DNA from 2 places in the Arthrobacter sp. M71 S08 genome. Region 2 is predicted to be linked to the other one. Evidence: riboswitches for the same ligand, from Rfam matches in the RefSeq annotation. Region 2 holds a riboswitch; the other holds the start of a gene.
The links. A riboswitch is a leader RNA that binds a small molecule or an ion and turns the genes downstream of it on or off. The one in region 2 is predicted to bind thiamine pyrophosphate.
Positions count from the first base shown of each region.

Region 1 (6,960 bases), on a different contig from region 2:
TGGGCTCCCAGTCGAAGACGACGCCGTCGCCTTCGCCGATCACCACGGTGTCACCGGGCTTGGCGCCGCTCTTGAAGAGCTGTTCCTCAACACCCAACTTAGCGAGCCGGTCGGCAAGGTACCCAACGGCCTCATCATTTGTGAAGTCGGTCTGCTTGACCCAGCGCTCAGGCTTCTCGCCCAGAACACGGAAGAGCGGTTCGAGGTTCTTTTCCTCCCGCCGGATGACGAATCCCTTTTCGTTGACTGCGCGCGGGCGCAGGACGGCGGGGGTGACAACCGGAGGCGCGGATGCGAGCTTGTTACGGGCATCGCGCACGATCTCGGCCATGGCGAAGCCGAGCTGCCGGAGGCCTTCATGGCTGGCAGCGGACACCTCGAACACCCGGTATCCGCGGGATTCCAGTTCAGGCCGCACGAACTCGGCCATGTCGCGGCCGTCGGGGACGTCGACCTTGTTCAGTGCCACGAGGCGGGGACGCTCGTTGAGGGGCACAACCTCGCCGCCGGGACCGGCGTAACTCATATCGACGGCGTAACGATCGAGTTCACTTTCGATGATCTCGAGATCCCGGAGGGGATCCCTGTCAGTTTCCAGCGCGGCGCAGTCCAGCACGTGCACGAGCGCAGCGCAGCGCTCGACGTGGCGCAGGAAGTCATGTCCCAAACCTCTGCCCTCGCTCGCTCCCTCGATGAGACCGGGAACATCGGCAATGGTGAAGCGGACATCGCCGGCCTCCACGACACCGAGGTTCGGGCGCAGGGTGGTAAAGGGGTAATCCGCGATCTTCGGCCGAGCAGCGGACATGGCGGCGATCAGGCTGGATTTGCCCGCGGACGGGAAACCGACAAGCGCGATGTCCGCGATCGACTTGAGTTCCAGGACGATGTCACGGGCATCACCTGGAATGCCGAGGAGTGCGAAACCGGGCGCCTTGCGCTTTTGCGACGACAGCGACGAGTTGCCGAGGCCGCCCTGTCCCCCGGCTGCGGCGACGAACTCGGTTCCCTCACCAACCAGGTCAGCGAGCACCTCGCCGTCGCGCGTCTTCACTACCGTGCCGTCCGGAACGGGCAGGATGAGCGTTTCGCCCCTGCGGCCCTCACGCCAGTCACCCATACCGTTTCCACCGTTGGTGGCGTGCCGGTGCGGGGCATGGTGATAGTCCAAGAGGGTAGTTGTCTGCGGGTCAACGCGCAGGATGACGGCTCCACCGTCGCCGCCGTTTCCGCCGTCAGGCCCGCCCAGCGGCTTGAATTTTTCCCGCTTGACCGAGACGCACCCGTGTCCGCCGGTGCCGCCCGAGACGTGCAGAACTACCCGGTCAACGAAGCTTGCCACGGTGTACTCCTCTTGAGAATCTCACATCAATGCCGATTTTATCCGGCTTAAAAGAAAGTGGGGTGAGCCGGTCCGGCTCACCCCACCCTAGTGCTTATATATAACGCTGCTATGGTGTGCGGTTGCGAGTACTACTCGGCAGCCGCACCCACGATGTTCACAACACGACGCCCGCGGCGGGTGCCGAATTCAACGGCACCGGCTTCGAGAGCGAAAAGCGTGTCATCGCCACCACGGCCAACGTTGGCGCCGGGGTGGAAGTGGGTTCCGCGCTGGCGGACAATGATTTCGCCTGCCTTGACGACCTGTCCGCCGAAGCGCTTCACGCCGAGGTACTGGGCGTTGGAGTCGCGACCGTTGCGAGTGGAACTCGCACCCTTCTTATGTGCCATCTGTTATGCCTGCCTTTTTCTGAAACAGAATCTATGGATCGAGTAACCGGTGAGGGTTACTTGATGCCCGTGATCTTGACCTTGGTGAGCTCTGAACGGTGACCCTGGCGCTTCTTGTAGCCGGTCTTGTTCTTGAACTTCTGGATAACAATCTTCGGGCCCCGAAGATTCTCAACGATTTCGGCAGTCACAGTTACCTTTGCCAGGTCCTGTGCTGCTGAAGTCACCTTGTCGCCGTCTACCAGAAGGAGAGCAGGCAGCTGGAAGCTGCTGCCGGCCTCACCGGGGACGCGGTCAAGGGTAACGAGGTCTCCCACGGAAACCTTTTCTTGGCGGCCGCCTGCGCGGACAATCGCGTACACCACTTCGGAACTCACTTCTCTCGACGATCTAACTGTTTGCATACTGTTCCGGGACCATACGCTGTTGATAGCGCAGCCGGAGGGGTGCTTGTGCACTCACGGCACAGTCACGCCCCAAAATAGTCATACGAGGGCGCAGCACCGAAGATCTAGATTACGGCAATTTCGCGGATTCCCGCAAATCAACGCGGGTCGGCGCGTCGAAGAACTCGTGCTCATACCAGGCCGAAGCTTCGAAAGCGTCGATCATCGCGGCTTTATCTGCGGTTGACGCACCGGCATAGGCGGCGTCAGCGAAGGCAATAGCGCGCGCAGTGGCTTCAGCGAACGCCGGATCGGCATACGTCTGAATCCAGTCAGCGTACGGATGCTCCCGACTGGCTCCGGAGCCGCTCCACTGTGCATGGAGGGCGTTGCCGACGTGCGCATAGAGCCAGAAGCACGGCAGTACCGCTGCCACGAGGACCGCGTAGCCGACGTTGGCAGAAGCTGCCAGCAGGTGGTCCACATACGCTTTGGTCACCGGCCCTTGCCTCGTCGGCAACTCACGCCCGGAAAGCCACGTCCGGTGGAGCTCGGACTCCACCTCCAGGCAGTTCAGCGCGGACCCTGCCCAGAAGCGTTGTTCAGCTTCCGTGGGTGCAAGCGAACTGGCCCTGGAGAGCACGCGGGAGTAATCCCTCAGGTAGAGAGCATCCTGTGCCAGGTAGTAGGCGAACTGATCATCGGGCAGTGTGCCGTCCCCAAGAGCCCTCACGAAGCCCAGCGCATCGATGGCAGAACGATGACGGGAGGTGAGCTCCCACACCTGCTCGCTGAAGGGACGGGTGTCCTGCCCGATGCCCGGAGTGCTCGACGTCCAGGCCGGCACGAACTCGTGGAAGTGGTTGATCGGCCCGCTACCCTCCCCCACGTTCAATTCGTCCGCGCGTTCGAGAGCGCCCCGGAGCCACTTCTTCACAATGAGCAGCGACTGGTGCCAGTCCCGGGTCTGCACCTGGACCGTAGCGAGTGCCGCGGACAGCGAGCAGCCTGTGCCGTGCGTGTTTCGCGTGTTGATGCGGGTCCCGCCCACCACGGTGACGGCGCCGCCGTCGTCGGACGGGTCAACGAGCGCATCGGGGCACGCCGAGTCACCAGGCTGGTCGCCTATCCCGGTCGCGAGGTGGCCGCCCTTGACCAGCACTGAGGTGCCTGTAGAGGCTGCAAGCCGCTTACCCTGCTCCAGGGCTGCTTCCCAGCTTGGGGCAACCGGCTCATTCAGCAGGACTCCGAGTTCGGGCAGGTTGGGAGTCACGAGGTCCGCCAGCGGCACCAGGGCGCGTAGCTCGTCCTCGGCGTCCGTAGCCAGCAGCCTGTCCCCGCTCGTCGCCACCATAACCGGATCGAGGACGACGACGGCACCCGACGCCCGCGGTAGCCACCGGCGCACCGTCCGGATGGTCTCCACGTCACCGAGCATGCCGATCTTCACAGCATCGATGGCAACGTCGTCACTGACAGCGACCAGCTGCTCCTCCAGGAAGGCAGCCGGCGGGGTGTGCACACTGCGCACTCCCCGCGTGTTCTGGGCGACGAGGGAGGTGACAACCGCCATCCCGTACCCGCCCTGCGCCCCGATGCTTTTCAGATCCGCCTGAATGCCGGCGCCCCCGGTGGGATCCGTACCCGCGATGCTCAGGACGCGCGGGACGGTCCGCACCCGAGCCTGGGCCGACAATGGTTCGTTGTGTTCTACAGGTTCCACGAGCGTGCGAATACTCATCCGCGACATCCCTCCGCTAGGCCAAAGGCCGCCTGTCCGGCGGCCATCTCTAGATCAGGTTCAACGCGTTTCATCTCAGCCCGGACCGGGCACCGCGTGTCACTACGTCCTAGCCTACCCTGCGTCTGCTCGCGGGGGTCGTCACAAAAAGACCACATACATAAACGAAACACGCCGCTCCCTGCTGGAGGGAACGGCGTGTTTGAGAAGCGGAGGAAACCTAGAGCTCTGAGGCGGGGACTCCGACTCCGAGGATCATCGGCTCTTCCGACTGCTGAGTCTTCGGTGCAGGCTTCCCAGCCCGAGCAACGTACTGCGTTCCGGTCGCAGTTGCGCTGGCCTCACCGGCGGCTCTCTCGATCGTGGCGTTCGCGGCCGAGCCCTGCGCGCTGCTGGCAGCGCGGTGCCGCCGGGCACGACGCCCGGACGAGGGCGCTGAACCGTCGACTGCGGCGACGCTCTGCTTCTCCGGCTCCGGACTGGAGGGAGCTTCCTGTACGGGATCGACGGGCACGCTGTCGACCTGCACAGGCTCCTCCGGGGCAGGAGCGGCGGGCTCAGTCTCATCACCGGCCGGGAAGCGGTCAAAGGCCTCCGTCAGGCTTTCCAGAGTCAGCCGTGGCTCAGGGCGCACTGAAACGGGTGCGTTATCCGCGCGCGGGAGGACCACCTGCTCGCCGTTGATCGTCAACACTGCGCCAGGCGCCAACGCTTCACCCACGGGGTGATCCTCGTGCTCGTGATCGTGTTCATGTGCGGCATGTGTAGCGGCCGCAATGTTGGCGAGGGCTGCCCTCGCGGCTTCGGCGCGGGCCTGGCGCTCGGCGTCGTCGGGCTTCTGCTCCGGCGCAGGAACGTGTTCCTCCGCCGGTTGGCTCTTCGCCCGCCGCTTGCGTTCGCTGCGGGACATCTTCTCCTGCCGCAGGTGCTGCTGATGGTTCTCCGGCGACACGACGTGCCTACGGTGCTCCACCGGCTCCTCGTGAGTGACGACGCCGCGACCACCACAGTGCTCGCAGTTTTCGCCGAACACTTCAAGCAGTCCCGTTCCCATACGCTTGCGCGTCATCTGGACAAGGCCGAGCGAGGTGACCTCAGCGACCTGATGCTTGGTGCGGTCACGTCCCAGGCACTCCACGAGCCGCCGCAGCACGAGATCGCGGTTCGCTTCGAGCACCATGTCGATAAAGTCGATGACAATAATGCCGCCGATATCCCGCAACCGAAGCTGCCGGACAACTTCCTCGGCTGCTTCGAGGTTGTTCTTGGTGACGGTTTCCTCGAGGTTGCCGCCGCTGCCGGTGAACTTGCCGGTATTCACGTCCACCACGGTCATGGCTTCCGTCCGGTCGATCACCAGCGAGCCGCCCGAAGGCAGGAACACCTTGCGGTCCAATGCCTTGTGAATCTGCTCATCGATGCGCCGCGCAGCGAAGATGTCCTCGTCCTTGGTCCACTTCTCGAGCCTGCCCACCAGATCGGGCGCAACGTACATGACGTACGCCTCGATGGTGTCCCATGCCTCTTCGCCGGAGACGATCAGTTTGGAGAAGTCCTCGTTGAAGACGTCCCGGACCACCTTGATGGTGAGGTCCGGCTCTCCGTAGAGGAGTTCCGGTGCGAGGGTCTTGGTGGACTTCGCCTTGCCCTCGATCGTCTCCCACTGGGAGCGGAGGCGATTGATGTCGTGGGTCAGTTCCTCTTCGCTGGCACCCTCGGCCGCTGTGCGTACGATGACCCCGGCGTTCTCCGGCAGCCGGTCCTTGAGGATCCGCTTGAGCCGATTGCGTTCGACGTCGGGAAGCTTCCGGGAGATGCCGGTCATCGAGCCGCCCGGCACGTACACGAGGTAGCGCCCGGGCAGGGAGATCTGGCTGGTCAGGCGTGCACCCTTGTGGCCCACCGGATCCTTGGTGACCTGCACCAGCACCGAGTCGCCCGACTTCAGCGCCAGTTCGATGCGCCGCGGCTGACCGTCCAGGCCCGCTGCGTCCCAGTTGACCTCGCCGGCGTACAACACAGCGTTGCGTCCGCGCCCGATGTCGATAAACGCAGCCTCCATGCTGGGCAGGACGTTCTGCACCTTCCCGAGGTATACGTTGCCGATCAGCGAATCCTGCTGGGTCTTGGACACGAAGTGCTCAGCGAGAACCCCATCCTCCATGACACCGATCTGGATCCTGTCGTCGCGCTGCCGGACCACCATCTGGCGGTCGACGGACTCGCGACGGGCAAGGAACTCCGCCTCGGTGATGACATGGCGGCGCCTGCCGGAATCGCGTGACTCACGACGACGCTGCTTTTTGGCTTCGAGACGTGTGGAGCCCTTTACGCTGGTGACGCGGTCCGACGGCGCTTCCTGGGTCTGCCGGGGCGCGCGGACGCGCGTGATCGTGTTGGGCGGATCATCATCCTGGCCGCCGGTCAGTTCAAGGTCCTCTTCACCCCGACGGCGGCGGCGACGACGACGGGAGGTCACCGACTCGCTCTCCTCGCCGGGTTCAGCGGGACCCTGAGTCCGCGACTCCGACTCTGCGCCTTCACCCTCAGCGGACCGATTGCGGCTCCGGCTGCGCCGGTTGCGGCGGCGCCCGCGTCCACCGTCGTCGTCACCTTCGGTTTCATCTTCCGGTTCGGCGTCGGGGGTGGTCTTCGGTGTAGTCCGCGGCACGACGGCCGTGAGGTCGGGGGCGTGGAAAAGCAGTGAAACCGGCGAGTCCGGAACCGCGAACGGGTCCAGTCCGCGCCGGTCATCCGCTTCTGCGGCCTTGGAAGTTTCTGCCTCATCGGCTACCGGGGATGAGGCTGCGCTCTGGTCACTGGGGGAAGCCTGCGAGCCAGCCTCAAGGCCGGCCGCCGCAGTGTCCGCCTCGGAACTGGTCGCTTCGGCTGCATCGGACGCCTGCTCGCCGCCGCGCGTTCCCCGACGGTTACGCGAACGTGTCGGGCGGGAACGTTCGGAGACGGACTCGCCAGCAGCATCGACGGACTCAGCGTCCGTTCCTGCGGACTCGGATACTGCCGCCTCAGTTGCTGCCGGCTCGGTTGCTGCCGGCTCACGAACTGCGTCCTCAGTGGTTGCGGCTTTGGTGCTCACAC
Region 1 is NZ_JBNHEY010000006.1:149,943-156,902, reverse strand. It holds gene obgE (GTPase ObgE) at 1-1,342, opposite strand, end outside; gene rpmA (50S ribosomal protein L27) at 1,474-1,734, opposite strand; gene rplU (50S ribosomal protein L21) at 1,791-2,099, opposite strand; gene AC5RTB_RS13170 (bifunctional hydroxymethylpyrimidine kinase/phosphomethylpyrimidine kinase) at 2,251-3,861, opposite strand; TPP riboswitch at 3,853-3,968, opposite strand; gene AC5RTB_RS13165 (Rne/Rng family ribonuclease) at 4,082-6,960, opposite strand, start outside.
Region 1: another riboswitch for thiamine pyrophosphate. It lies ahead of AC5RTB_RS13170 (bifunctional hydroxymethylpyrimidine kinase/phosphomethylpyrimidine kinase); the one in region 2 lies ahead of AC5RTB_RS04755 (ECF transporter S component).

Region 2 (6,960 bases):
GAGGCATGGCCGCCGGTGCTCAGCGACAGCGAGTCGCCCGAGGTGGAAGGCGTCACAGGAGAAGTGGGCACCATCGAAACGCCCGACGGCGACATGCAGGTCACGATCAACGGCATGCCGATTTACTACTTCGCCGAGGACGAGGCCCCAGGCGACACCAAAGGCCAGGGTGTGAACGAGGTCTGGTACGTCATCGCTCCCGACGGCACGATGATCCAGTGACGGTGGGACAGGCCTAACCTCCCGAGACCACATCCTGGGCAAGCAGCGCTGTCTTCAGGGAGCGCAGCGCGTAGTGAAGACGGGATTTCACGGTCCCCACCGGTATGGAGAGGGCCCGTGAAATCTCAGCCACCGTCTCGCCGCGGAAGTAGAAGTGCAGCACCACGTCACGGTGCTGCGGCGAGAGTTCATTGAGCGCATCCGTCAGCAACCAGGAGGTGAGAAGCTGCTCCACCTCGTCGTCGGAAGGAGTTTCCGGAACCTCGTCCACGTCGAACTCGTGGCGGCGGAAGCCGCTGCGGAACGAGTCAACGAGGATGTTCCGGGCAACCACAAAGAGCCAGGCGCGGATTTCAAGCTCGCTGTGTCCGCGCATGACCGGATGCTCCCAGGCCCGCAGCAGGGTCAGCTGGACCACCTCGTCAGCCAGGAAGGCGTCCGGGGTCAGGCGGCCGACGAACCGCCGCAACGGGCGCAGGTGGTTGTCCCTGATGACGTTGAGCCAGTCCGGCTGTCCATCGGCCATGTTCGTTCCCCACACTCGACATCGCTAGACATCACACCGCAGTACCAACAATTCATGCGGTGCAACATTGGGAAAAACCTGCTGCCTCCCGCAACGCTCTCTTCATGATGCACCTCCGAAGCGCGTTACGAACAGGGCAGGCTAGCCGAGAATGAAGTTCCAGGTCCCCGCAAGTACTGCCGCGGTGACTGCGAGTCCTGCTATCAGCAGGCCCACCAGGACAACGACGACGTCGACACTGCTGAATGTGCTCTCCCGCGCCCACGTGCGCGGACCTGCGCCGAAACCTCGCGCCTCCATGGCCACCGCCAACCTGGTGGCCCTCCGGATGGCCTGAACCATGAGCCCGAACGCCTGCCCGAGGAAGTTCCCTAAACGCGCGGCCGGATTGCCCTCATGGCTCACGCCGCGCGCATGCCGGGCGAGACCGAGCGTCCGCCATTCCTCGAACAGGAGCCCGACCAGCCGCATTCCCGCGAGCGCTCCCAGCACAAACCGGTGCGGTGCCTTCAGCCGCTGGGCGAGCGCGTCAGCGAGGTCCGTCGGGTCTGTGCTGGCGAGGAGGAAAAGCCCGGGAAGGGCGATCGCGAGCCCGCGCAGTCCAATGGCCATTCCGGCGTTGACCGAATCCTGCGTGAATAGCACGGGCCCCAGCTCGAAGAGAACCCGTCCCGTCTTCTCGGCGAGCAACGCGGTGCCATACGCGGCGACGATCGCTGCGACAACAAACGGCCACGTCCGCAGCAAAAGCCTGCGCACGCTGATTCCCAGCAACGGCAGCAGCAGCAGTTCACTGGCGAGAACGACGCCGGCACTCACCCAGTCCACGCTCAGCATCACCACCACGGTGATCACCACCGCGGCGAAGAGCTTCGAGAGCGGGTTCGCCCTCGGGAGCACCCGGCCGGTGATCTCGGGATACAGGACGTCGGCGCTCACGCCACCACCTCCAGCGTCGCGGAGGTTCCGTCCACGGCCACCACCCGGCTCCCCAACGCAGCCGTGTACTCACGGTCATGGGTCACCGAGACCACGCAGGTGCCTCCCTGAATGAGTTCGGCGAGCAGGGCAACCAGCTCGGCCCAGGTATTGGCATCCTGGCCGAACGTCGGTTCGTCCAGGATCAGGATGTCCGGGTTGGTGGCGAGCATTGTCGCAACGGACAGGCGCCGTTTCTCACCTCCGGAGAGAGTGTAGGGATTCGCCTTCAGCAGCCCGGTGAGGCGCAACCGCTCCGCGATGGGATCGATACGGCGTCGGATCTCTGATTCGTTGGAGCGGGCAACCCGGCGTGGGCCGAACTCCAGCTCCTCGAGCACCGTGTTGGTCAGGAACTGGTGCTCGGGCTCCTGAAAGACCGTACCGATCCGGCTCACCAGTTCGGCGGACTTCCACTCGCTCGGCTTGGTCCCGGCACCGCGGGCGAGCGGTTCAAGGGCGGTGAGCGTCCCGCCGCGGGGCCTGAGCAGTCCGGCGAGGGTGAGCGCGAGCGTCGACTTTCCAGCCCCGTTCGGTCCGAGCACACTGACCGCCTCCCCCTTCCGAAGGGTGAGGTCGACGTCGTCGAGCACTGCCCGTCCGCGCTTTGACCGTGCGACGGCCAGCCCGTCCGCCTGCAGCAGGTCAGACCCGGCGGATATTTCGACGGCGGGCGTTTCCGGCCGGTAGCCCGGCACCCAGACACCGGCTTCGATGAGCCTCGCCCGCGTAGCCTCGTGCCGGAGCGCTGCGTCCGGCTCGCCGTCGGCGAGGATACCGCCGTCGGAGTCGAGCACCACGACGCGGTCCACCACGTCGGCCCACACCTCAACCCGGTGCTCCACCACCACGAGCGTGGCTGAAGTCCGGTCGAGCACGCGGACGACGGCGTCCCTCACCTCGAGCACCCCGGCGGGGTCAAGGTTGGCGGTCGGTTCGTCGAGGAGCAGCAGCCCCGGCTGCATCGCGAGGACCGCTGCCAGGGCCAGCCGCTGCTTCTGGCCGCCGGAGAGTGCCGTGGTGGGACGATTCAGCGGGACGTCGAGGCCGACGTCGTCGAGGGCCTGATGCACGCGCGGCCAGATCTCGGTGCGTGGCACCGCCAGGTTCTCGGCACCGAAAGCTACCTCGTCACCCACCCGGGCGAGTACCAGCTGGGTGTCTGGATCCTGGAGGACCAGGCCGGAACGGCCGCGCGCAGCCGCCGGCCTGACGCCGTCGACCGTGAGGTCGCCGGCCTGCTCACCCTCGTCCTGGTCACCCACAACTCCCGCCAGTCCATGCAGCAGCGTGGACTTCCCCGCGCCGGACGCACCGAGAAGCAGCACGCGCTGGCCCGCCTCGATGGTCAGGTCAATATCCCGCACTGCCCAGCGCACCCGCCCGGGGTGGCGCCAGCCCCAGCCCCGGGCCGTGATCGAGGCCGGGGCGGACACCGCCGTCGTGCCCATGCTAAACGTCAGCCGTGCGGCCCGCGGCGAAGGATGACAGCGCACCGGTCTTCGCGAGCCCGCGGGTGGCGAGCCAGGGCAGCACACCGGCGAGCACCACACCCGAAATGGCGGCGAAGACTCCGTACATCAGCTTGTATTCCATGGCCCACTCGACGTTGTACATGATGTTCTCGCTCACCGCGAGGGCAAGACCTGCGCTGAGTCCCGCGAGGACCGCCACACCGATATTCCAGCGCCGGTAGAGGAACAGCGCGAAGACAAGCTCAGCGCCGATGCCCTGCACCAGGCCGGAGAGGAGTACCGCCATACCGAACTGCGTGCCGATCAGCGCCGACACGGCCGCTGCCAGTACCTCGCAATAGATCGCGGCACCAGGTTTGCGGATGATGAGTCCGCCCAGCACGCCGGCGATGAGCCAGCCGCCGGAGTACAGTCCGGCCAACGGCGGGTACGCAGCGGTCACCGCAGCGATACCGCTGTAACCGGCTGACCAGGCAAAGAAGATGACACCCACGGCCACCGAAATGACTGAGGCGACCACGATATCGACCACGCGCCATTCGTAACGGCGGCGGGATGTGGACGGTGTAGGACTCTGTGTTGCAGTCATGATTGTTGATCCTCCTGGGTACAGGAGGGGAAGGCCTTCCGGCAGGGCGCCGGTCGCCCTGAGAACTCGACTCCCTTCGCCGGTACTAACCGGATCAGGTTCGAGGGTCTGCGGTGGTCCGCACTCTCAGCGCCCACCACATGCGTGGCTGCGCTCCCCTGTCGTTGTTTTGAGCGATACCAACTCTACACCCGCGAGGCGTGGTACCGGCGTCGTCGCAACCTGCTGCGGTATCTGCTGCAGAAACTGCTGCGCTGCCCCGCCGGCGGCGTCCATTGATGGTCCCGATAACGCTAGGCTGGGACCAAAACTAAGCCGACTGAAGGAGGCACAATGAATGTGATCTTCAAACTGATGGGTGTTGGACTGGGCCTCGGGGCGGGCATCGTAGGCACGCAGGTGGTGGACTTCATCTGGAAGCGGGTGACGGGAAACGAGCCGCCGAAAGACGCGGAAGGCCTGGAGAACAGCCTGCGGTCAGCGCTCGTGTTCGCCGTTATTTCCGGAACGGTCAGCACCACCATCCGCGTGCTCACCAACCGCACCACGCAGCGCGCCATCCGCCGCTACGAGAACACGCGTCACATCACGTAAGCGTCAGTCGCCGGACGCGCGGTCGCCCGCTTCACGGCGTCGGGTGGCCGCGTGTTCCACGACCTCGTCCAGCTCATCCATGCTGAGCAGGTCCTTGCGCAGGTGCCTGGTGCGGTAACCCGCGCGCCCCACCATATGCGCCGAGACCGGCGCCGTGAGCAGCTGAAAAATCCAGCAGACAACCAGCACGGGCACAACCGCCCACGAGCGTTGCTGCACTGCAATTGCCAGCAGGAACAACAGCAGCCCCAGAACCTGCGGTTTCGTTGCCGCGTGCATCCGGCTCAGCAGGTCAGGAAACCGCATAAGCCCGACGGCGGCTGCCAGCGACATGAGCGCCCCGCCAAGGAGCAGCACCGCGGTAAGAATATCCAGGGCAGCATCCATCAGCGGCTCACTTCCTTTCAATGACGAATCGGGCGACTGCCACCGAGGCGATGAAGCCGATGAGGGACGTGGCCACCAGGATCACCAGAGTGTTGGTGTGGCCGTTGAACACCATGTCCGCGGCCAATGCCCCGCCTACGATGGCCAGCAGCACATCTACGGCAATGACGCGGTCCAGAATCGTTGGTCCGCGAGCCGCCCGGTAGATGGCGCAAATCGCTGAGACGCCGAGAACCGCAGCGATGATGCCGAGCATGACGCTCATGGGCGACCCCTTCCGTCGAGGTGATGAGGGGCGGCGGTGTGCAGCAGTGCGAGGTCCTCCCGGGTTCCCATCACCCGGATGAGCCATTCCTCGGTGCGCCGGACATTCTGGCGCACCTTTTCTGCGTCATCGGGGCCGGCGACATTCAGGCAGTGCAGATAGAGGGTGGAAGTGGAGCGGTCCACTTCGATCACAAGAGATCCCGGAATCAATGAGATGGCATGTCCGGTGGCCGTGACCAGAAGGTCGGATGGACTGCGCAGGCGTACCGCAACCACGGCGTTCTTCAGCCGCGGGCCACGGGTGAGTGCCAGCCAGAACACCTGGAAGCTCGCCAGCACCAGCTGGTACACGAAGCGAACGGCGAATCCGGCAGCGTAGAACACATTGAAGCGTCCGCTGAGCTCCACCGGCGGCAGGTAAAGCAGGTTCGCAACAGCGAACGCGATAATGGCACCGAACAACAGGTTGCCCGGGCTGAAGTCCTGCCAGAGCGCACCCCAGACAAGAATGAGCCAGACCAGCAGCGGCAGTTCGACCCGGAGCGGGATTCGTTGTCTTGTCATGGCGTGGCACCCGCCGCTTCGGTAGCACCTTCGCCAAGCACAGCGTCGATGTAGGGGGTTCGTTCAAGCATTTGTTGTGCTGCCTGGTCACTCAGGGCGAAGAGCGGCCCTCCCATGAGGGTCAGGCTGACGCCTAGCAACACCAGGCCGGTGGTGGCTCCGACCATCGACCGAGGGAGCAGGTTCACCGGGTTCCTGCCCGCGAACCTTCCGGTGCTGTGTCCCGAGACCCTCCGCGAGGTGGTGACGGCGGAGCCATCGTGCGACGTCATCAGCAGAATCGGGTCCGGGTGTGTGGCGTCCTCCGGCTGGCGCCAGAATGCCCGGTTCCACACGCGTGCAACCGCCAGCAGCGTGAGGAGGCTGGTCAGAACGCTTGCCCCGACCAGCACGAAAGCCAGGGGTGTCCCCAGCTCCACGCCTGCCTGAAGCAGCCCTAGCTTCCCAAGGAAGCCGGAGAACGGCGGGATGCCCGCAAGATTCATGCCCGGAATGAAGAACAGCAGTGCCAGGAACGGGGAGAGCTTCGCAAGGCCGCCGAGGCGGTCCATGTTGGCCGTTCCCCCTCGTCGCTCGATCAACCCGGTCACAAGGAACAGGCTGGTCTGCACGATGATGTGGTGGGCAACGTAGTACACCGCGGCGCCGAGGCCGATCACCGTTGATACCGCGAGCCCGAAGATCATGTAACCGATGTGGCTGATCAGGGTGAAGGAGAGCATACGTTTGATGTCCGACTGCGCGAGGGCACCCAGAATCCCGACGATCATGGTAAGCATCGCGACGACCATGAGCAGCGTATTGATGCGATCTCCGGGAAACAGGAGGGTTTCGGTCCGCACCAGCGCGTAGACGCCGACCTTGGTCAACAGGCCCGCAAACACGGCAGTCACCGGGGCGGGCGCGGTCGGATAGGAGTCGGGCAACCAGAAGGCCAGCGGGAAGACCGCAGCCTTGATGCCGAACGCGACCAGGAGCATCAGATGCAGGACCATCTGCGTTGCATGGTCGATATCCGCGAGCTTCAACGCCAGGTCAGCCATGTTGATTGTGCCCGTGGCCGCATAGATCATGCCGATGCTGATCAGGAACAGCAGCGACGAAACCACGCTCACGACGACGTAGGTTACGCCCGCGCGGATCCTCGGCGTGGTGCCGCCAAGGGTCATGAGCACATAGCTCGCGGTGAGCAGGATTTCGAACCCCACGTACAGGTTGAACAGGTCACCGGCAAGGAACGCGTTCGAGACCCCGGCCACCAGAATGAGGTAGGTGGGGTGAAAGATCGAGACCGGGGCGTCCTTATCGCCGTCGGTCATGCCCTGCCCTGTGGCGTAGATCAGGACGGCGAGGCTCAC
Region 2 is NZ_JBNHEY010000002.1:183,764-190,723, reverse strand. It holds gene AC5RTB_RS04775 (COG4315 family predicted lipoprotein) at 1-222, shown strand, start outside; gene AC5RTB_RS04770 (sigma-70 family RNA polymerase sigma factor) at 236-748, opposite strand; gene AC5RTB_RS04765 (energy-coupling factor transporter transmembrane component T family protein) at 890-1,687, opposite strand; gene AC5RTB_RS04760 (ABC transporter ATP-binding protein) at 1,684-3,177, opposite strand; gene AC5RTB_RS04755 (ECF transporter S component) at 3,179-3,790, opposite strand; TPP riboswitch at 3,845-3,960, opposite strand; gene AC5RTB_RS04750 (DUF4235 domain-containing protein) at 4,124-4,384, shown strand; gene mnhG (monovalent cation/H(+) antiporter subunit G) at 4,388-4,771, opposite strand; gene AC5RTB_RS04740 (MrpF/PhaF family protein) at 4,779-5,036, opposite strand; gene AC5RTB_RS04735 (Na+/H+ antiporter subunit E) at 5,033-5,602, opposite strand; gene AC5RTB_RS04730 (Na+/H+ antiporter subunit D) at 5,599-6,960, opposite strand, start outside.